Regions from separate parts of the Delftia sp. WY8 genome, predicted to be linked through region 2. Evidence: predicted binding sites of a transcription regulator. Region 2 holds the regulator's gene; the other holds the start of a gene.
The links. The regulator FNR, encoded in region 2, switches genes on or off when oxygen is low (the NO sensors DNR and NnrR bind a similar motif). The targets are predictions, from matches to a motif close to TTGATNNNNATCAA.

Region 1: a site for FNR is predicted at 2,501-2,514, ahead of clpB (ATP-dependent chaperone ClpB). Genes of this name have one in related genera too.

What each region holds. Positions count from the first base shown of each region.
Region 1 covers NZ_CP049795.1:5,208,840-5,220,067, forward strand. Annotated here, with positions in the region: gene moaE (molybdopterin synthase catalytic subunit MoaE) at 99-560, shown strand; gene G4D77_RS23945 (DMT family transporter) at 603-1,463, opposite strand; gene G4D77_RS23950 (AraC family transcriptional regulator) at 1,568-2,476, shown strand; gene clpB (ATP-dependent chaperone ClpB) at 2,610-5,222, shown strand; gene G4D77_RS23960 (hypothetical protein) at 5,253-5,612, shown strand; gene G4D77_RS23965 (aldehyde dehydrogenase family protein) at 5,823-7,259, shown strand; gene G4D77_RS23970 (GNAT family N-acetyltransferase) at 7,516-8,037, shown strand; gene G4D77_RS23975 (N5-glutamine methyltransferase family protein) at 8,088-9,299, shown strand; gene G4D77_RS23980 (hypothetical protein) at 9,327-9,872, opposite strand; gene G4D77_RS23985 (tRNA dihydrouridine synthase) at 10,101-11,078, shown strand; gene G4D77_RS23990 (phospholipase D family protein) at 11,092-11,228, opposite strand, start outside.
Region 2 covers NZ_CP049795.1:1,076,674-1,087,901, reverse strand. Annotated here, with positions in the region: gene G4D77_RS04885 (heavy metal translocating P-type ATPase) at 1-75, shown strand, start outside; gene ccoS (cbb3-type cytochrome oxidase assembly protein CcoS) at 78-215, shown strand; gene ccoN (cytochrome-c oxidase, cbb3-type subunit I) at 279-1,715, shown strand; gene ccoO (cytochrome-c oxidase, cbb3-type subunit II) at 1,735-2,367, shown strand; gene G4D77_RS04865 (cbb3-type cytochrome oxidase subunit 3) at 2,379-2,516, shown strand; gene ccoP (cytochrome-c oxidase, cbb3-type subunit III) at 2,544-3,461, shown strand; gene ccoG (cytochrome c oxidase accessory protein CcoG) at 3,539-4,993, shown strand; gene G4D77_RS04850 (FixH family protein) at 5,051-5,365, shown strand; gene G4D77_RS04845 (hypothetical protein) at 5,547-5,834, shown strand; gene fnr (fumarate/nitrate reduction transcriptional regulator Fnr) at 5,916-6,635, opposite strand; gene hemN (oxygen-independent coproporphyrinogen III oxidase) at 6,797-8,179, shown strand; gene G4D77_RS04830 (sulfite exporter TauE/SafE family protein) at 8,185-8,910, shown strand; gene G4D77_RS04825 (cyclic di-GMP phosphodiesterase) at 9,084-10,328, shown strand; gene G4D77_RS04820 (bifunctional diguanylate cyclase/phosphodiesterase) at 10,325-11,228, shown strand, end outside.

The DNA.
Region 1 (11,228 bases), 2.6 Mb from region 2:
CGTGGCCCGCCGCAGCAAAAAAGCGCTGGGGGCGGGGGAGGGCAATGCTACCGCGTTCATCGCCTTCTGGCGCGTCACCGGCCTGCGACAATGCGGGCATGCAAGCAGCCCGTGTATCCATCCAGACCGAGGATTTCGACGTATCGGCCGAACTCGCCGCCCTGCGCTCCGGCGACGCCCGCGTGGGGGCGGTCTGCAGCTTCATCGGCACCGTGCGCGACCGCAACGAGGGCGCCACCGTGGCCAGCATGGAGCTGGAGCACTACCCGGGCATGACCGAGAAATCCATCGAGGCCATCATCGACGAGGCCGTGCAGCGCTTCGGCATCCATGGCGCGCGCGTCATCCACCGCATCGGCCCGTTGCAGCCCATGGACCAGATCGTGCTCGTGGCCGTCACCGCATCGCACCGGGGCATGGCCTTCCAAGCCTGCGAATACATCATGGACTACCTCAAGTCGCTGGCGCCTTTCTGGAAAAAGGAACAGACGCCCGAGGGCGCGCGCTGGGTGGATGCGCGCGTCAGCGACGAAGAGGCGCTGGCGCGCTGGCGCCAGTGAGCTGACGCTTCAGGCCCTGCGCAGTGCGGCACCCCGCAACCATTACGGCGGCCGGAACACCAGCAGGTTGCCGAACATCACCAGCAGCAGGCCACCCACGGCCAGCGGCGTCCACACATAGCCTTCGAAAAGTGCCGAGATACTGAGCGCAACGATGGGGAACAGCACCGTCGCATAGGCCGCCTTCTCGGGGCCCAGGCGCCCGACCAGGGTCAGGTAGGCCGTGAACGCGATCACCGAGCCCGGAATGGCCAGGTACAGCCAGGAGCCCACATAGGTCCAGCTGGCATCGAAGCGCCAGGGCAGGCCTGCCACCAGCGCATAGCCTGTCAGCAGCAGCGTGCCGGCCAGCATGCCCCAGGCATTGGTCTGGGCCGGCCGCCAGCCCATGGACTGCAGCGAGGCCGACAGCATGTTCCCGCAGGAAAAGCACAGCGTGCCCAGCACGGCCCAGCCCAGGCCGGGCAGGCTGGCATGCCGGCCTTCTCGCAGCTCGGGCCAGAACAGCGCCACCAGGCCTGCAAGGCCGAAGAGGCTGCCGGCCAGCACATGGGGCGCCAGCCTGCGGCCGTGGATGATGCGCGCCAGCAGCGCGTTCCAGAGATTGGCGCTGGAGAACACCACGGCGGCCAGGCCGCTGGCCAGCGTCTCGCTGGCATGCATGAAGCACACGAAGTTGAAGCTGAACAGGCACAGGCCCTGGGCCAGCACGCGCGGCAGCGCCGGGCCGCGGGGCACGCGCAGCTGGCGCGACCAGGCCAGCCAGGCGAACATCAGCACGGCGGCCAGCGCAAAGCGGTAGGCAATGGACAGCTCCACGGGCACGGCGCCCAGCTGCAGCTTCAGGGCGATCCAGGTCGAACCCCAGATCAGCACGACCAGGGCATAGAGGGTGGCAGTCATGGCCGGTGATGATGGCGCCGCAGGCTGGGCGGGCATGGCAGATTCCTGCGGTTTGATGGCCTGGCGCCATGCGTCGGTATGGCTGCGGGACCACAATCGCTGCCATGACGCCCACGCCGCTGCCCGAGCTGCCCTCCAGCCACCTGTGCCAGGTGCTGTCACGCTCCAAGGCCCGGCTGCAGCGGCGCGTGCGCCTGAGCGAGGGGGTGGAGCTGGCCGTCTGGGCCAATGTGGACGACGAGGTGCGCTACTGCCAGCCAGGCCACCACACGCTGTCGGTCTACCTGGCCGGCGGCGAGGGCTCGCAGCTCAAGGCGCGGCCCGAGGCCATGGGGGCGCCGGGGCGCATCTGCATCTTCACGCCAGAGGACGAATCGCACTGGCTGGTGCGCTCGCCCGTGCAGTTCCTGCACCTGTATGTGTCCGACCTGGCCTGGGCGGGGCGCGTGGTCCGAATGCTGGATGCCGAGCCCCGCTCACGCACCTTGCGTGCGCAGATCTACGGGGACGATCAGGCCTTCCACGCCGGTGCCCGTGCGCTGATGCAGCTGGACTGGCAGGACCCGCAGCAGCAACTGGCGGCCGATGCCATTGGCCAGCAGCTGGTGGACCGGCTGGTGCTGCAGTCCGCCACGCCGCGCCAGGTGCAGGCGCTGCAGCGGCCGCTGGGCGGGCTCTCTGCGGCCGTGCGGCGCAGGGTGCTTGCCCATATCGAGGCGCATCTGCATGACTCCAAGGCCGTGTCGCTGCCGGCACTGGCGAGACAGGCCTGCCTCTCGGAATTCCATTTCGCGCGCATGTTCCGCCAGAGCATGGGCTGCACGGTGCACGAATGGGTGCTGCAGCAGCGCCTGGCCCGGGCACGGCGCGCCCTGTCTGCGCGCAACGTGCCGCCGCTGGCCGAGCTGGCGCTGGATTGCGGCTTTTCCAGCGCCAGCCACCTGGTGCGCAGCTTCCGGGCGCATTTGGGCGTTACGCCTACGCAGTTCTCGATCTTTCAGCGCAATGCTTGAGAAGGATGGCCGGCCTCGCCGGCCTTGATCTGGCGCAAGCGTCTGTCCTTGCGGGCCGGGCATGGCTTGAAATTTGCCCTGCCGGTATCAGATAAATCGCAATGACCCTGTTTCAGGAGCGAAAAGAAACACCATGCGAATCGACAAACTGACAACCAAGTTCCAGGAAGCCCTGGCCGACGCGCAAACGCTGGCCCTGGGCGGTGACCAATCCAATATCGAACCCCTGCACCTGCTCGTGGCGCTGCTGCGCCAGGACGATGGTCCGCGCTCGCTCTTGCAGCGCGCCGGCGCCAACGTGGGCCAACTGCAGGCCGCGGCCGAGAAGGCCCTGGCAGACCTGCCGCGCGTGCAGCACCAGGACCAGGTGCAGGTCGGCTCCGAGCTGGGCCGGCTGCTGCAGGCGACCGAGAAGGAAGCCCTCAAGCGCGGCGACCAGTTCATTGCCAGCGAGCTGTTCCTGCTGGCGCTGACCGACAGCAGCGGCGCCTCCACGCGTGCGGGCCAACTGCTCAAGGAAAGCGGCGTGACGCGCTCCAGCCTGGAGTCGGCCATCAACGCCGTGCGCGGCGGCCAGACCATGGACAGCGCCGAAGGCGAAGGCCAGCGCGAGGCCCTCAAGAAATACACCATGGACCTGACCGAGCGCGCGCGCATCGGCAAGCTGGATCCGGTGATCGGTCGCGACGACGAAATCCGCCGCTCCATCCAGGTGCTGCAGCGCCGCAGCAAGAACAACCCCGTGCTCATCGGCGAGCCCGGCGTGGGCAAGACCGCCATTGTCGAGGGCCTGGCCCAGCGCATCGTGGCCGGCGAGGTGCCCGAAAGCCTCAAGAACAAGCGCGTGCTGTCGCTGGACATGGCGGGCCTGCTGGCCGGCGCCAAGTACCGCGGCGACTTCGAGGAACGCCTGAAGTCCGTGCTCAAGGAAGTGGCCCAGGAAGAGGGGCGCATCATCCTGTTCATCGACGAGATCCACACCATGGTCGGTGCCGGCAAGGCCGACGGCGCCATGGACGCGGGCAACATGCTCAAGCCGGCCCTGGCGCGCGGCGAGCTGCACTGCATCGGTGCGACCACGCTCGATGAATACCGCAAGTACATCGAAAAGGATGCGGCGCTGGAGCGGCGCTTCCAGAAGGTGCTGGTCGAGGAGCCCTCGGTCGAGGACACCATCGCCATCCTGCGCGGCCTGCAGGTGCGCTACGAGGCCCACCACGGCGTGGACATCACCGACCCGGCCATCGTGGCCGCGGCCGAGCTGAGCCACCGCTACATCACCGACCGCTTCCTGCCCGACAAGGCCATCGACCTGATCGACGAGGCTGCGGCCAAGATCAAGATCGAGATCGACTCCAAGCCCGAGGTCATGGACAAGCTCGAGCGCCGCATGATCCAGCTCAAGATCGAGCGCGAGGCCATGAAGAAGGAAAAGGACGAGGCCTCGCAAAAGCGCCTGCAACTGATCGAGGAAGAACTCGGCAGCCTGGAGCGCGAGTACGCCGACCTCGAAGACGTGTGGAAGAGCGAGAAGGCCAGCGCCCAGGGCTCCGAGCAGATCCGCAAGGAGATCGACCAGATCCGTATCCAGATCGACGAGCTCAAGCGCAAGGGCGACTTCAACAAGGTGGCCGAGCTGCAGTACGGCAAGCTGCCCTCGCTGGAAAAGCAGCTCAACGAAGCCCAGGCCAGCGAGCAGGGGCAGGGCGGTGCGCCCGCCCACAGATTGCTGCGCACCCATGTGGGCGCCGAGGAGATTGCCGAGGTGGTCAGCCGTGCCACGGGCATTCCCGTGGCCAAGATGATGCAGGGCGAGAAGGACAAGCTGCTGCGCATGGAAGACCGGCTGCATGACCGCGTCGTCGGCCAGGACGAGGCCATCTCGGCCGTGGCCAACGCCATCCGCCGTTCGCGCTCGGGCCTGTCCGATCCCAACCGGCCCACCGGTTCCTTCCTGTTCCTGGGCCCCACGGGCGTGGGCAAGACCGAGCTGTGCAAGGCGCTGGCCGGCTTCCTGTTCGACAGCGAAGACCATCTGGTGCGCATCGACATGAGCGAGTTCATGGAAAAGCATTCCGTGGCCCGCCTGATCGGCGCGCCGCCCGGCTACGTGGGCTACGAGGAAGGCGGCTACCTGACCGAGGCCGTTCGCCGCAAGCCCTACAGCGTGCTGCTGCTCGACGAGGTGGAGAAGGCCCATCCCGACGTCTTCAACGTGCTGCTGCAGGTACTGGACGACGGCCGGCTGACCGACGGCCAGGGCCGCACCGTGGACTTCAAGAATACGGTCATCGTGATGACGAGCAACATAGGCTCTTTGCTGATCCAGGCCATGGTCGGCGAGGATTACGATGATGTGAAAGACGCGGTCTGGGGGGAACTCAAGAACCATTTCCGACCCGAATTCCTCAACCGCATCGACGAGACCGTGGTGTTCCACGCGCTCGACGCGAAGAATATCGAGTCGATCGCAAGGATTCAGCTCAAGCTGCTGGAGCGGCGTTTGGAGAAAATGGACCTTGCGCTGCAGGTGTCCGACCAGGCACTGGCCGAACTGGCCAAGGTGGGCTTCGATCCCGTTTTCGGGGCCCGGCCGCTCAAGCGCGCGATACAGCAGCGGATCGAGAATCCGTTGTCGAAACTGCTGCTCGAAGGGCGCTTCCCGCCCAAGAGCACGATTGCGGTGCATGTGGACCCGGTACAGGAACCGGGCGTATTCCGGTTCGATGCGGCAGACTCCGCCTGACGCACCGGGCCAGCCAAGAAAGGCTTTGCTTTGAACGATTTCGTCGCCACCCTGACCCGCTGGGCCGTTCGCATCCTGCTGATGCTTGTGGGCCTGGTCTTCTTTGTCAGCCTGCTCACCGCAGCGGCGCTGCTGGCCCTGGTCTGGGCCGTGCGGGCGCTGTGGGCCAGGCTCACCGGCCAGCCGGTCATGCCCTGGGCCATGCGCATGAGCCCGCGGGCTGGCTGGCAGACCGTCTACCGCTCCGGCTCCGAGTGGATGGCCCAGCGCCCGCAGCGCGCCTACGGCGCGGCTGAAGGCGGTGGCCGTCGCGCAGGTGCAGGCGCAGGCGTGCTGCCGGGAGCGGGCGAGGTGACCGACGTTCAGCCCCGTGAAGTGCGCGAGCCCTGAAGCGTCTTGCTGCAGCCTTTACGCGGCCTGCGCATCTTCGCGCCCAGGCCGCGCATATCGGCCCGTATAGTCTGTAACCCTCGGGAGCCCGTGCAAGGCTCCCTTTTTTTTCTCCGAGCCGTTCTGGCTGCTTGCTGCCGTATCCAGCCAACCCGCAGGCGGCCTGTGCAGCATGAGAGCGTCTGCCGCGTCTTCTTACCATTGAGCCCTATGACCCAGATGGATCTTCATCGCGTCTTCGAACTTCAGTACCAGGCCAGCCGGGCGCAGGTGGACGTGCCGCTGCTGGTGCGCCGCGAGAGGCTGCTGCGCATGCAAAAGCTGCTGGACGAGCACGGCCCCGTGCTGGCTGCCGCAGTGCAGGCCGACTTCGGCATGCGCTCGCCACGGTTGACCGAGATGGTGGAGCTGTTCGTGCTGCGCAACCTGCTCAAGCACACGCTGCGCCATCTGGCGCGCTGGTCGGGGCGCCAGCGGGTGCGCACGCCGCTGATACTCATGCCGGGCCGGGGGTGGATAGAGCGCCAGCCGCTGGGCGTGGTGGGGGTGATCTCCCCGTGGAACTATCCGGTGCAGCTGGCGCTGGGGCCTGCCATCACGGCCCTGGCAGCGGGCAACCGCGTCATGCTCAAGCCCAGCGAACTCACGCCGCACACGTCGGCGCAACTGGCCGCGCTGGTGGGGCAGTTCTTTGCGCCCGAGGAGTTCGCCGTGATCGAAGGCGATGTGAGCGTGGCCACGCAGTTCTCGGGCCTGCACTTCGACCACTTGCTGTTCACCGGATCGACGGCCGTGGGCCGGCGCGTGGCCCAGGCGGCCGCAGCGCACCTGACGCCGACCACGCTGGAACTGGGCGGCAAGTCGCCCTGCATCGTCTCCACCGACTGCGACCTGAAGGAGGCGGCGCTCAAGATCGCACATGGCAAGCTCGTCAACGCAGGCCAGACCTGCATTGCCCCCGACTACGTGCTGCTGCCGCATGGACAGGAGGCCGAATTCGCCGAGGCCTTTCGCGCCGCCGCGCAGCGGCTGTTCCCGCGCTTTGCCGGCAACCCGGACTATGCCGCCATCCTCACCAAGCGCCACTTGGCCCGCCTGCGGCAGATGCTGCGCCAGGCCCAGGGCATGGGCGCCCATGTCGAATGGATGGAGGACGGCGGCGCCAGCCAGGAGGGGGCGGACATGGCCTGGGGTGATGCCGTGGAGCGCCAGATGGCACCGGCCCTGGTCTTCAATGCCACCAGCCAGATGCAGCTCATGCAGGAGGAGATCTTCGGCCCCATCCTGCCCGTGATCAGCTACGACAGGCTGGACGACGTGGTCTCGGCCATCAATGCCGGGCCCAGGCCGCTGGCGCTGTACTGGTTCGGCCGCGACGAGAAGGTGCGTGATGCGGTGCTGTCACGCACCATCAGCGGCGGGGTGACGGTCAATGACACCCTGCTGCACTTCGCGCACGAGAACCTGCCCTTCGGTGGCGTGGGCGACAGCGGTTGGGGTGCCTATCATTCGGAGCAGGGCTTTGCGCGGCTGAGCCATCAGAAGGCGGTGTTCGTGCAGTCGCGCTGGTCAGGGGCCGCCATGCTGTATCCGCCCTATGGTGCGAAGTTCGATCGCATCATGGAACTGATGCGCCGCTGGCTGTGAGCAAGGGCTCGATCGGGCGTGTTGCCGGGCATGCCTGCATCGTGAGTAATTGTCAACTGATTCCTTGGCGAGCCTTGTGTTGCATGCACTAGCTGCTCTTTTTTGAAGAGCACATAGCACATCCGATAGCCGAGGGCAAGAAAACGAGCACAGCCGTACTTGCGTGCATGGCTAAGGGGCTCGATGCACGCAAAAAGCGCGATTCCGGTGAAAATCACGCCCTTCTATTTTCACCTGTTTTCGTTTCGGTTTTTCCATGTCTAGTATCCAGGTTCGTCCAGCCACTCTCCGCGATGCAAAAGCGATTGCCCAGATCCATACTGCTTCCGCCATGGAGGCTTACCGAGGTCTGGTTCCCGATGACCAGCTCAAGAGCATGTCGTCGGTAGAAAAACGCCAGGCCTATTGGCGCGAAGCCATTGAATTTTGCGAGCCCCAGGTTCAGGTCGCCATCGATGGCGACAAGATCGTCGGCTTCGTCGGCTTCGACCGCTCGCGCGATGAGAAGTCGCGCCAGACCACCGGTGAAATCTGGGCCATCTATGCTGCACCTACCCACTGGAATCAGGGTGTGGGCGTAGCCCTGTGGGACGCCGCACGCGACGGCCTGCTTGAAGAAGGCTGCACCAATGTCACGTCGTGGGTGCCGCTGCGCAATGAACGCGCGCTGCGCTTTCACGAGCTCGCCGGCTTCAAGCGCGAAATGTCCACCGCCAAGACGGCCCAGGTGGGCGGTCTCAAGATCGAGGAAGTGCGGCTCAAGCGCGCACTGAACTGATCGGGTCTCCGACCCGCTTTCCCCCTAAATCACTCACGGAGCAGCAGGCCTTGTCCTCTTCCCAGAACTGGTCCCTGCTGCAATGGCAGGAGAACGAGGCCACGCAGGCAGCGCTGTGGCGCGCGGACAGCACCATGACCGCACCGCGCCGCATCGTCATCGCCGACGACAGCCTGTCTGCCGACAGCGCCTACCGCTTGGCCTGCGAAGGCCAGGCGATGCTGTGGCGCGGCGATTTCCAGAATGCCAGGCAATTGCTGTCGGCGCTGGGCCGCCGCCTGGACAAGCCTGCACGTGAGACGTCCGCCAAGGCTCGCCATCGGCGGGCCGGCAAGGAAGACGCCAAGCCTGTCTTTCCCCATGCCTTCCACCTGCACCGCCAGGCGCTGGCGCAGCGGGCACGCATTCTGTCCAGCGTGATGATCGAGCTCGATGCCAGCTGGCATTGCGCCCTGCGCCGCGCCCCGGACTGGAGCGAGGCCTGCCGCGAGGCCTGGGGCGACATTCCCGCCGATCAGGGTGCGCGCAGCGTCATCGTTCCCTTGCGTGAACTGCTGGGCGCGCTGGGCGCGCATGAGTGGCGCAAGAAGGGCGTGGCCCTGGCTGTGCCGGGCATGCCGGAGTTCAGCATTCATCCGCACTACGGCGTGTTCTCCCCGGTGCGCGGCGAGTACCTGGATCTGGTGGCGCAGGCGCCCCTGCCGGCCGCAGCCCAGCAGGCCGATGCCGCAGTCTGGGATATCGGCACGGGCACGGGTGTGCTTTCCGCTCTCTTGCTGCACCGTGGCGTGCGGCAGGTGGTGGCCACCGACCTGAGCGACCGGGCCCTGGCCTGTGCGCAGGACAACCTGCAGCGACTGGGATTGGCGCAGCGCGTGAGCCTGCGCAAGGCAGACCTGTTCACCGAAGGCCGGGCCGCCCTGGTGGTCTGCAATCCACCGTGGTTGCCGGGCAAGGCCAGCTCCCTGCTGGAGCAGGCCGTCTACGACGAAGGCAGCCGCATGCTGCGCAGCTTTGTGCAAGGCCTTGCAGCGCATCTGCTGCCGGGCGGCGAAGGCTGGCTGATCCTGTCGGATCTGGCCGAGCATCTGCAACTGCGCTCGCGCGAGCAATTGCTGGAGTGGATCGAGGCCGCTGGCCTGCAGGTCCTGGGCCGAGAGGACATCCGCCCGCGCCATGGGAAGGCTGCGGACGCTGTCGATCCGCTGCACGCCGCACGCGCTGCCGAAGTCACCTCGCTGTGGCGCCTGGCGCCTCGCTGATCGCCGGCACCCACGCTTTCATCCCGGTCAGGCGCCTTGCGCTGCCATTGACTCGTTTGCCTGCTGGGGCAGCAGATGCTGCAGCCGCTCGCGCAGCGCATCCGCGCGCTCGTTGCCGGCATGCTCCTGCACGGTCTGCAGCAGCTGCAAGGCGGCGGCCTGCAGGGCCGCCAGGTCGCGCGCTTCGCGCAGCAGATGGCGCAGCACCTGGGCCTTGTCCTCATGGCGGTTGGCGAACATGCGCTCGCACAGGTCGAACAGATACATGCGTGTGCCGGCCAGATTCAGCGTGGCGGCAGGGCCTGGTGAAGCGGGTTGCCTGGCAGCGGCTGGCGCCATCGCGGGGGGCTGCGGCTGGGGCGATGTTTCGATGGCATTGCCGGCCAGGCGCTGAAGATGGCCGCTGTCTATCAGCTGCTGTACCAGCTCCCTGGCCTGGGCACCCAGCACCTGCTGCAGCTGCTCCTCGGTGCGGCCATCGGCCATCAGCAGCACCGAGCGCTCGCGCAGCGGCAGGCTGCGCCGGCCGGGCTGCAGCTCTTCAAGGGCCTTGGCGGTTTTTTGCAGCAGCATGGTTGGGGCAGGGGAGTCCGACAAGCCCCGATTGCACGTTACATGAATGACCGTGGCGTGAAAAAGCCATGACAACTGGTCCGGTGCAACTTGCTGCGGCAAGGGCACAATCGCCTGCCGCCGCCTTGATGAGGGGCGATTCGAAGGGGCAGGCGGCCAATACGGGCCGCAGGAATATTGTTTGATCTGTAACAGGAAGACGGGGCTGCAGGCCCCGGAACACAGCTGATGAGACTGTTGCTGGCGCCCATGGAGGGCTTGCTTGATTTCGTGCTGCGCGATGTGCTCACGCGCGTGGGCGGTGCGGACCGCTGCGTCTCTGAGTTCATCCGCGTCACGGGGACGCTGCTGCCCGACAAGGTATTCCTGCGCACCATGCCGGAATTGAACAATGGCAGCCGGACGCTGGCGGGGGTGCCCGTGCGGGCCCAGTTGCTGGGATCGGACCCGGACAGCATGGCGGCCAACGCGGCCAATCTGGCGCGCCTGGGGCCGGAGGGCATCGACCTGAACTTCGGCTGCCCGGCCAAGGTGGTCAACCGCCACGGCGGCGGCGCTGCGCTGCTGCAGGACCCGGAACAGATTGCGCGCGTGGTGGGCGCCGTGCGTGCCGCCGTGCCAGCGGCCATGCCCGTGTCGGCCAAGATGCGGCTGGGCTTCAACGACACCGCCCTGATGACCGAATGCGCCCAGGCCATGCAGGCCGGCGGTGCCTGCGAAATCGTCGTTCATGCCCGCACCAAGCTCGATGGCTACCGCCCGCCCGCCTACTGGGAGATGATCCCGCGCATCCGCGAATCCGTGACCGTGCCCGTGGTGGCCAACGGCGAGATATGGACGGTGCAGGAGGCGCTGCGCTGCCGCGAGCAATCGGGTTGCAGCGACCTGATGCTGGGGCGGGGAATCGTTGCCGACCCGGGCCTGGCGCTGGCCATTCGCGCTGCCGTTGAAGGTGAGCAGACCCCGGCCGCCGAGGTGTGCTGGAGCGACCTCGTGCCCCAGGTTCAGCGCTTCTGGGACATGGTCTGCGAGGACCTGGAGCCGCGCCAGCGCGCAGGCCGTCTCAAGCAATGGCTGAACCTGCTGCGCCGCCGCTTTCCCGAGGCCGAGCAGGCCTATCAGGAGGTGCGCACCCAGACCGATCAGCGCGAGATCACCCTCTGGGTCCAGGCGCTGGCTCGGCGCCAGGAGTGGGCGGGGTTGTAGCGCTGTCGCCCGCCTACAGCAGGTGGTCCGGCGCCAGCGGGCCCAGGAGCTTGAGCATCAGGCGCAGGCCCCAGCTGGCATCGGGCTCGCTGTGCTCGTCGGCGCGGTCGCTGTCTTCCGAGGCCCGCCAGACCAGTCCTCCATCCTTGT
Region 2 (11,228 bases):
ACGGGCACGCCTGCTGCGCCCGCAGCGTCCGTCACCATGCCGACGGGCTCCACCGCAACGGTGGGGAGGTTCTGACTATGGACATTCTCTATTTACTGATCCCGCTGTCGGTGGTGCTTGTGCTCGCCATCCTCGCGGCCCTGTGGTGGGCCGTCTATCGCGGGCAATTCGAGAGCGTGGAACAAGAGGGCGAACGCATTCTTCGGGACGATTGACGTGGGTCAACACGCCCGACAGCGAAGAAAGTAACACTTTGATAGCAATCTAAGGGGTGCACGATGGATAGTTCAAATAACAACGCTGTCTATTACGACGATACCGTCGTAAGGCAGTTCTCTATCATGGCCGTCGTCTGGGGAGTGGTGGGCATGGCTGTCGGGGTGTTGATCGCCTCGCAGCTGGCCTGGCCGGAACTCAACTTCGGCATTCCATGGCTGAGCTACGGACGCCTGCGTCCGCTGCACACGAACGCCGTGATCTTTGCCTTTGGCGGATCGGCGCTGTTCGCAACCAGCTACTACGTGGTGCAGCGCACCTGCCAGACGCGGCTGTTCATGCCCAAGCTGGCCAGCCTGACCTTCTGGGGCTGGCAGATCGTCATTCTCGCCGCCGCGATCAGCCTGCCGCTGGGCTACACCCAGGGCAAGGAGTACGCCGAGCTGGAGTGGCCGATCGACCTGCTGATCGCCGTGACCTGGGTCTCGTATGCCATCGTGTTCTTCGGAACCATCGGCATCCGCAAGGTCCGTCACATCTATGTGGCCAACTGGTTCTTCGGCGCCTTCATCATCGCCGTGGCGCTGCTGCACATCGTCAACAGCGCGGCCATTCCGGCCGGCTGGATGAAGAGCTACTCGGCTTACGCCGGCGTGCAGGACGCCATGGTGCAGTGGTGGTACGGCCATAACGCCGTGGGCTTCTTCCTGACCGCAGGCTTCCTGGGCATGATGTATTACTTCATTCCCAAGCAGGCTGGCCGTCCGGTCTACAGCTACCGCCTGTCCATCGTCCACTTCTGGGCGCTGATCTTCACCTACATGTGGGCGGGTCCTCACCACCTGCACTACACCGCGCTGCCCGACTGGACGCAGTCCGTGGGCATGGTGTTCTCGCTGATCCTGCTGGCTCCCAGCTGGGGCGGCATGATCAACGGCGTGATGACGCTGTCGGGCGCATGGCACAAGCTGCGCGACGACCCCATCCTGCGCTTCCTGATCGTGTCGCTGTCGTTCTACGGCATGTCCACGTTCGAGGGTCCGATGATGTCCATCAAGACCGTCAACGCGCTGTCGCACTACACGGACTGGACCGTGGGCCACGTTCACTCGGGCGCCCTGGGCTGGGTGGGCCTGATCACCATGGGCTCGCTGTACTACCTGATCCCGCGCCTGTTCGGCAAGACCAAGATGCACTCGGTGGGCGCCATCGAGCTGCACTTCTGGATGGCCACCATCGGCATCGTGCTGTACATCGCCGCGATGTGGATCGCCGGTGTGATGCAGGGCCTGATGTGGCGCGCCGTCAATCCCGATGGCACGCTGACCTACACCTTCGTCGAAAGCGTCAAGGCCAGCTATCCGTTCTACGTGATCCGCGTGGCCGGTGGCCTGCTGTACCTGGGCGGCATGCTGGTCATGCTGTGGAACACCTGGAAGACCGCGATCTCCGGCCGTTCCGTGAAGGTGGCCGTGCCTGCCGTCGTGGCCCACGCCTGAGCGTCTAGGAGCATTACTCATGTCCGATCACAACCATAGCGCTCCCAAGAGCTTTTCCCACGAGAAGGTGGAAACCAACAATTTCCTGCTGATCGTGCTGACCCTGCTGGTGGTCGCCGTCGGCGGCCTGGTGGAAATCGTTCCGCTGTTCTTCCAGAAGTCGACCACGGAAGCGGTGGCGGGCCTCAAGCCCTACACGCCGCTGCAGCTGATGGGCCGCGACGTCTATCTGCGCGAGGGCTGCTACAACTGCCACTCGCAGATGATCCGCCCCTTCCGCGCCGAGACCATGCGCTACGGCCACTACTCGGTGGCTGGCGAGTTCGTCTACGACCACCCCTTCCAGTGGGGTTCCAAGCGCACGGGTCCCGACCTGCACCGCGTGGGCGGCAAGTACAGCGACGAATGGCACCGCATCCACCTGAACAACCCGCGCGACGTGGTGCCCGAGTCCAACATGCCTGCCTACTCCTGGCTGGAGAAGAACAAGGTGGATGACACCGTGGTCGCCCAGCACATGAGCGCGCTGCGCAAGGTGGGCGTGCCCTACAGCGACGAGGAAATCAGCGGCGCCGCCGAGCAGGTCAAGGGCAAGACGGAAATGGACGCCGTCATCGCCTACCTGCAGGTGCTGGGCCGTTCGGTCAAGTAAAGGAGAGCGACATGGACATCACCACCATGCGCATCGTGGCCACGCTGGCCTCTCTGGCCTGCTTCATCGGTATCTGGTGGTGGGCGTTCGCCCGCCGCAACCAGGCCCGTTTCGAAGAGGCCGCCCAGCTGCCGTTCGAGCAAGACTGAGTCCCTCCACCAGAACGAGAACTTCCCATGAGCGATTTCGTAAACAACTTCTGGTCGATCTATGTCACGGCGATCACGCTGGGCGGCATCATCGGCTGCCTGCTGCTGCTGTATCTCACCGCACGCAAGAAGGTGGTCCCCTCGGCCGACAACACCACGGGCCACGTCTGGGACGAGGACCTGCGCGAGCTGAACAACCCCATGCCCAAGTGGTGGATGTGGCTGTTCATCATCACCTCGGTGTTCGGCTTCTCCTACCTGGCGGCCTATCCGGGCCTGGGCTCGTTCGCGGGCAAGCTGGGCTGGACGCAGCTGGGCGCCTATGAAAACGAGATGGCCAAGGCCCGCGCGGACCTGGAGCCGCTGTACGCCAAGTTCACGAGCATGAGCACCGAAGACATGGCCAAGGACCCCCAGGCCATGGCCATCGGCGAGCGCCTGTTCATGAACAACTGCGCGCAGTGCCACGGCTCGGATGCACGCGGCGGCAAGAGCTTCCCCAACCTGACCGATGGCGACTGGCTGCATGGCGGCACGCCCGACAAGATCAGGGAAACCATCACGGCGGGCCGCATCGGCATCATGCCGCCCATGGCCGCTGCCGTCGGCACGCCCGACGATGTGCGCAACCTCTCGCACTATGTGCTGAGCCTGTCGGGCAGCCCGCACGACTCGCTCAAGGCTTCGCTGGGCAAGTCCAAGTTCACGGCCTGCGCCGCCTGCCATGGCATGGACGGCAAGGGCAACCAGGCCCTGGGCGCGCCCAACCTGACCGATGACATCTGGCTGCACGGCTGGGGCGAGGCCGCCATCACGGCCATGATCAACAACGGCAAGCACAACGAGATGCCTGCCCAGAAGGACAAGCTGACCGAGGCGCAGATCGCGGTGCTTGCCTCCTATGTCTGGGGCATGTCGCACAAAGACGGCGCAGTCCGTCAATAAGGACAGGGGGCGGCGCTGCGGCGCCGCCTTTTTGCCTTTTGAGTTTTCAGATATTCCAAAAAACCAAGGAACCCACCATGAAGCCCGAGAACGGGGATGATGCCGGGAAGCCTCCCCGCAAAGTCATTCCGATCACGCCTGCCGACCCGGACCCGGGCCAGCTGGTGTCGATGTTCGAGTCCGAGAAGAAGGTCTACCCGCGCTCCATCAGCGGTGTCTTCGCACGCTGGCGATGGGCTCTGGTGTTTCTCACCCAACTGGTTTTCTATGGCCTGCCCTGGCTGGAATGGGGGCAGCGCCAGATGGTGCTGTTCGACCTGGGTGCGCGGCGCTTTTACCTGTTCGGGCTGGTGCTGTACCCGCAGGATTTCATCTACCTGGCGGGCCTGCTGATCATCTCGGCGCTGGCGCTGTTCCTGTTCACGGCCGTGGCCGGTCGCCTGTGGTGCGGCTTTTCCTGCCCGCAGACGGTCTACACCGAAATCTTCATGTGGGTGGAGCGCAAGGTCGAGGGCGACCGCAGCGCGCGCATGCGCCTGGACAAGAACGGCTGGACTTTTGAAAAGCTCTGGAAGAAGTCGCTCAAGCAGTTGCTGTGGATTGCCATTGCCCTGTGGACCGGCTTCACCTTCGTGGGCTACTTCGTGCCCATCCGCGAGCTGGGCGGCGAGCTGCTGGCGCTGCAGGGCAGCTGGCAGGTCTTCTGGGTGCTGTTCTACGGCTTCGCCACCTATGGCAACGCCGGCTACATGCGCGAGCAGGTCTGCAAGTACATGTGCCCCTATGCGCGCTTTCAGAGCGCCATGTTCGACCGCGACACCATGATCGTCAGCTACGACACGGGCCGGGGCGAGCCGCGCGCGCCGCGCACCAAGAAGGTTGACTACAAGGCCCAGGGCCTGGGCGACTGCATCGACTGCAAGATGTGCGTGCAGGTCTGCCCCGTGGGCATCGACATCCGCAACGGCCTGCAGTACGAATGCATAGGCTGCGGTCTGTGCATAGACGCCTGCAATTCCATCATGGACAAGATGGAGTATCCGCGCGGCCTCATCCGGCTGACCACGCAGAACGCCATGGCCGGCATGTGGCGGCGGGCCCAGGTGCTGCGCCGCATCTTCCGTCCGCGCGTACTGGTCTACTCGGCCGTGCTGATCGGCCTGAGCATGGCCATGATCGTGAGCCTGGCGCTGCGCCAGTCGGTCAAGGTCGACGTGATACGCGACCGGGCATCGCTGTCGCGCATCGTCGCGGGCGGCAAGCTGGAAAATGTCTACCGCCTGCAGATCATGAATGCCACCGAGCAGGCCCAGCGCTACCGCATCAGCGCCCATGGCCTCGACGGGCTGGAGCTGGCGTCCGAGCAGGAGGTAGAGGTCGGCCCTGCCGAGACGCGCGGCATTGCGGCGCGGCTGCAGATTCCCTACGGTTCCGCCGAGCCGGGCTCGCACACCGTATTCTTCGATATCGATGCCGTGCATTCAGGCGCGGGACGCGCGTCCGAAAAGGCCGTCTTCCTGGTGCCCCGGTGATATGTCTGGCCGGCGCCGCCCAGGCTGCGCCGGCTGTTTGAAAGAAAGAGGTTATCCATGTCTTCCAGTCCCGCAGTCTCCGCGCCCGCCACGGCCCCTTCGCATCCGGACGCCGGCAAGCCCTGGTGGAAGTTCGCCCATGTCTGGCTCGTGGTGGCCGGCCCGGCCGCCGTCGTGGTGGCTGGCGTGGTCACGGCCGTCATTGCGATCAATGGCGCCGATCCCGTGATCGATCCTGACTATTACCGCAATGGCATCACCATCAACGAGCGTGCCGATGGCGTGCGCGAAGTGCCCAAGAGCCTGGCGCCCGCGGTCACCGGCCGCAACCACGCGGCCACGCCCGCGCAGGACCATCCCACGGACCGCTGAACGCAGGAAAATGCCGTGCACAAGGCCGCAGTCGCGGCCTTTTTGCATGGTGGATGGCATCTCCAGCATGCGCGAGGGCCAAGGGTTTCCTACAGGCAGTGCAGGGTGCGCAGGGCTTGGCACGGTGCGCGGGCGGCGCGCACAATGAAAGCCACCCCTCGACAGCTCAAGGAGATCGCTGATGTTGGCCCAACGCTGGATGTGGATTGCCTGGCCGGCCTTTCTGGCCGCCGCCGTGATGGAGATGCTGGTATTCGCCTTCGTGGACCCGCTGGAGCTGCACTGGCTCGGCGACCTGGGCTGGTCGCGGCAGGGAATCTACACGCTGGCCTTCTTCGCCTTCTGGGGCGTGACCATGCTGTCCAGCCTCATGACCACCATGCTGGGACGCTCCACGCACGATCTCAACGACGGCGTGGTCTCCGAGCCGGACCCAAATCTGGCCATGCAGGGCCTGGGGCGCGATTGAACCTGCGTGCACTGCAATGGCAATGAACAAGGCCCGCGATCGCGGGCCTTGTTCATTGCCGGGGGGCGGGGCCTTGCGGCCTCACTGGCACTGCTGGCTGTTGACGATGCGCTTGAGCGCGTCCGTGTCCAGGATGCGCAGATGGCGCTGGCGCACCTCGATGATGTTTTCTTCGGCAAACTTCGAGAAGGTGCGGCTCACCGTCTCCAGCTTCAGGCCCAGGTAGCTGCCGATTTCCTCGCGCGTCATGCGCAGCACCAGTTCCGACTTGGAAAAGCCCCGGGCGTGCAGGCGCTGCACCAGGTTGAGCACGAAGGCGGCCAGGCGCTCCTCGGCACGCATGCTGCCCAGCAGCAGCATCACGCCGTGCTCGCGCACGATCTCGCGGCTCATGACCTTGTGCACATGGTTTTGCAGGGCCGTGACCTCGCGCGACAGGTCCTCCAGCTTGTCGAAGGGCATGACGCAGACCTCGGCGTCTTCCAGCGCGACCGCATCGCAGGTGTGGTGGTCGTTGACGATGCCATCCAGGCCGATGATCTCGCCGGCCATCTGAAAGCCCGTGACCTGGTCGCGCCCGTCCTCGGTGGCCACGCAGGTCTTGAAGAAGCCCGTGCGGATGGCGTACAGCGAGGTGAAGGACTCACCGTTGCGAAACAGCAGGCCGCCGCGCTTGACCTTGCGGCGCGTGGCCACGATGTCGTCGATGCGCTGCATCTGCTCGGCATCCAGGCCCATGGGCATGCACAGCTCGCGCAGGTTGCAATTGGAACAGGATGCTTTGATGGTCTGAAGGTTCATGGAGTAAACATCAGCGGCGCAGCAGTGCGCCGGCGGTGACCTCGTGGATGGCGATGAGTTGGATCAAATTGTCGCAGCACTGCCGCGAACAACTCTTGATATGAGTCAAGGACGCGGCCAATGGGCTGCGGCACAGTGGACGACATTAGAGGAAAAAACCCATGACCGCTGTCACCCCAGAGCTGCTGCGTCGCTTCGACGTACCGGGGCCCCGATACACCTCGTTCCCCACGGCCGATCGTTTCGTGGAGGCTTTCGGTGCTGAAGACTATATCCTGGCACTTGAACACCGCAAATCGAGTACCGCAGCGCGAGCCATGCCTTTGTCGCTGTATGTGCATGTGCCGTTCTGCGAGTCGCTGTGCTACTACTGCGCCTGCAACAAGATCGTGACGCGCCACCACGATCGCGCTGCCGTCTACCTGGACTACCTGGCGCGCGAGATGGCCTTGCACACGGCCCATTGCGGCAAGGGCCAGGCCGTCAGCCAGTTGCACCTGGGCGGCGGCACGCCCACCTTCTTCTCGGACGATGAGCTGCGCACGCTGATGGCCCTGCTGCGCGAGCATTTCAAGCTGGAGCCGGGCGGCGAATACTCCATCGAGGTCGATCCGCGCACCGTCAGCGTCGAACGCCTGGCCGTGCTCAAGGAGCTGGGCTTCAACCGCCTGAGCTTCGGCGTGCAGGACTTCGACGAACAGGTGCAGATCGCCGTGCACCGCGTGCAGCCGGCCGAGCAGGTGTTCGCGCTGGTGGCAGCGGCACGGCAGCTGGGCTTTGCCTCCATCAACGTGGACCTGATCTACGGCCTGCCCAAGCAGACGCCCGAGTCCTTCGAGCGCACGCTGGCCCAGGTCAATGCGCTGCGGCCCGACCGTATCGCGCTCTATGCCTATGCCCACCTGCCCGAGCGCTTCAAGCCGCAGCGGCGCATCGCGGCCGAGGACCTGCCCCAGGGCGCCGACAAGCTGGCCATGCTCTCGCGCTCCATCGCGGCCTTCATGGACGGCGGCTATGTCTACGTCGGCATGGACCACTTCGCCTTGCCCGAGGACGCGCTGGCCGTGGCCAAGCGCCAGGGCCGGCTGCATCGCAACTTCCAGGGCTACAGCACCCAGCCCGACTGCGACCTGATTGCGCTGGGCGTGTCGGCCATCGGCAAGGTGGGGGCCAGCTACAGCCAGAACGCCAAGACGCTGGAGGAGTACTACGACGCCATCGACGCCGGCCACCTGCCCGTGGTGCGCGGCCTGGCACTGTCGCGCGATGATCTGGTGCGGCGCGCCGTCATCATGGCCATCATGTGCCAGGGCGCCGTGCTGTTCGAGCCCATGGAGCAGGCCTGGCTGCTGGGCTTTCGCGAGTACTTCGCCCCCGAGCTGGCGGCGCTTCAGGACCTGCAGGCCAAGGGGCTGGTGCAGATCAGCGACGAGGGATTCCAGGTCACGCCCATGGGCTGGTACTTCGTGCGTGGCGTGGCCATGCTGTTTGACCGATATCTGCAGGCCGACAAAAACCGGGCGCGGTTTTCGAGGATCATCTAGGCCCCATGCTGTTGTCGCTGCTCTGGACCGCTTTGATCATGGGGCTCGTCGGCGGGCCCCATTGCCTTGCCATGTGCGCCGCGCCCTGCGGCGTGGTCACGGGCGGGGCGGGGCAGGGCACGGTACAGGGTGGTGGGCAGGTGGTCGCCGTCCATGGACTGCAAAGCCGGCTGTGGCTGCGCACGGCGCTGTTCCATGGCGGGCGGCTGGCCGGCTATGCCAGCCTGGGCGCTGCCTCGGCGCTGGCCATGGAAAGCCTGTCCTGGCTCACCAGCCAGACCACGGCGCTGCAGCCGTTCTGGACGCTGACCCATGTCGCCGTGATGGCCTGGGGCCTGGCCATGATGGTGCAGGCCCGCCAGCCCGCCTGGCTGGAGTCTGCGGGCCGCGCCGCCTGGCGGCGCGTGCAGCCCTGGGTGTCCGCCCCTGGCGGCACGCTGGCGGCGGGCTATGCCTGGGCGCTTATGCCCTGCGGACTGCTGTATTCGGCCGTGCTGGTCGCCGCGCTCAGCGGTGGCCCCTTGCAGGGCGCATCGGCCATGGCGGCCTTTGGCGTGGGCAGCGGGCTGTGGCTGGTGGCCGGCCCCTGGCTGTGGCGGCTGGGCCGCCAGCGCCTGAACGGCCTGCGTGCCGAATGGGGCACGCGGCTGGCCGGCCTGATGCTGGTGGGCGTGGCCGTGTGGGCGCTGTGGATGGACCTGATCTACAAGCCCAGTCTCTGGTGCCGATGAACAACAGCGGGGGACAGACTTGGTCCTGAGGGTCGCGGATTGCCTGCAAGGCCCTCAGAACTGGAGATAATGCCCGAATCATCGGCTTACATTTGCCGATTCCTTCAGCCTCGGGGCCGTTGCCGCGCGTGAACCATTCCGTCCTCATCGATATCCGAGACCTCCGTCCGGGCATGTTTGTCCAGCTCGATGTTGGATGGCTGAACCATCCCTTTCCGGTCAGCAGCTTCAAGATCACCTCCAGCGCACAGATCCAGACCCTGAAATCCCTGGGCCTGGAGGCGGTGCGCTGCGTTCCGCACAAAAGCGACGCCTGGCCGGCCGAGGTGCGCACTCCGCCGCCGCAGCCGCTGCCCGCTGTGGCGGCCGCTGCAGCCGAGCCCGCCGAGGAACCCTCACCCGCAGCGCCGCTGCTGCTGTCCGTGCCCAACTGGCGCGGCCGGCTGGAGGACTGCAATGCGCGCTTTCAGAAGGTGGAGCGTGGCTATGTGGCCATCGAAACCACCCTTGCCAGCGCGCCCGAGCAGGCGCGCATGCCCACCGAAGCCCTGGTCGACGGCTGCCTGGCCGAACTGGCCGGCCCGCAGGACGTGGCGATTCACCTCCTGTCCGATGGCGTGGGCAGCAACCAGAGCGTGCATGCCGTCAACGTGACCGTGCTCGGCCTGCTGCTGGGCCGCGCCCTGGGCCTGGAGGCTGCGCTGCTGCGCGACCTGGGCCTGGCGGCGCTGCTGCACGATGCCGGCAAGCCGGTGGCCGGCGCCGAAGGCATGCACGGCCTGGCCCTGGAGTCTTCCGTGCCCGACGCGCTGCGCGACCGCTACGAGCGCCATGTGGGTGAATCGGTCGCCATCGCCATGCGCATGGGCCTGTCGGCCCAGGTCACCACCGCCATCGCACAGCACCATGAATGGGCCGACGGCACGGGATTCCCGCTGAGCCTGGTGGCCGAGGACATGGAGCTCACGGGCCAGATCCTGGCCCTGGTCAACACCTATGACCGCCTGTGCAATCCCGGCGATGCGCAGACGCCGCACACGCCGCACGAGGCGCTGTCCATGCTGTTCAGCCGGCTGCGCGACAAGTTCGCCGCGCCCGTGCTCAATGGCTTCATCCGCATGATGGGCGTGTTCCCGCCGGGCTCGGTGGTGGAGCTGACCGATGGGCGCCATGCCATGGTCATGTCCGTCAATGCATCACGGCCGCTCAAGCCTTCGGTGATGGTCCATGACGCCAGCGTGCCGGCCGCCCAGGCGCCCGTGCTGGCGCTGGAGCTGTTTCCCGCGCTGGGCATACGCCGGGGCGTGGCTCCTGCGCAGTTGCCGCGCGACGCGCTGGACTATCTGTCGCCGCGCCGGCGTGTCTGCTATTACTTTGAACGGGCGGTGGAATTGGATCCGCCGAAGGTGGCGTCTTGAACAAGCAAGCGCTCAACCGCGCCTGGCCCCGCCTGCTCGATGCACTGCAGGAGGCGCTGTGGCTGATCGATGCCCGCAGCCTGAAGGTGCTGCGCGCCAACGCCGCCAGCGAATCCGTCACCGGCTATGAGACCGATGCCGCCGTGGGATTGCCCGTGCAGGTGCTGGCCGCCACGCCGCAGCAGCAGGCGTTCTGGAGCGACCCTTTCAACTGGCAGGCCGGCGCCCAGTTCATTTCCGAGGTGCGCCGTGCCGACGGCCAGCTGGCGCCCGTGGAGATGCGCGTGCGCGCGCTCGACGGCGAGGTGCTCCTGGTCAGCATGCTGGACAGGCGCGAGCAGGCGCTGCACGAGGCCGAATTCGAAAGCCTGCTGGGCGAGTTGCGCGCCACGCTGGAGTCGGCGGCCGACGCCATCCTGGTGTGCGATCCCGATGGCCGCATCCGCGCCTTCAACCACCGATTCGCCACGCTCTGGGGAATTCCCGAGGCGTTGCTGGTGCGCCGCAACGACGCGGCCATCCTTGATCACCTGGCCGGCCAGGTGCGCGATGCCGAGTCCTACGCGCAGCAGTTGAAGCTGCTGTCGGCCCAGCCCCTGATGGAAGCGTCCGACGTACTGGACCTGCGCGACGGCCGCATCCTGGAGCGCCGCGCCGTGCCCCAGCTGCGCCGGGGCCTGCCCATGGGGCGCATTTTCTCCTTCCGCGACATCACGGCCGAGGCCCAGACCCAGGCGGGCCTGGAGCTGGCTGCGCGGGTCTTCGAGTCCAGCCTGGACGGCATCTTCATCGCCGATGGCCACATGGACGTGGCACGTACCAACCCGGCCTGCGAACGCTTGCTGGGCGGCATGCCCGTGCAGGGCCGCACGGTGGAATCGCTGTTCGAAGCCGCCGAAG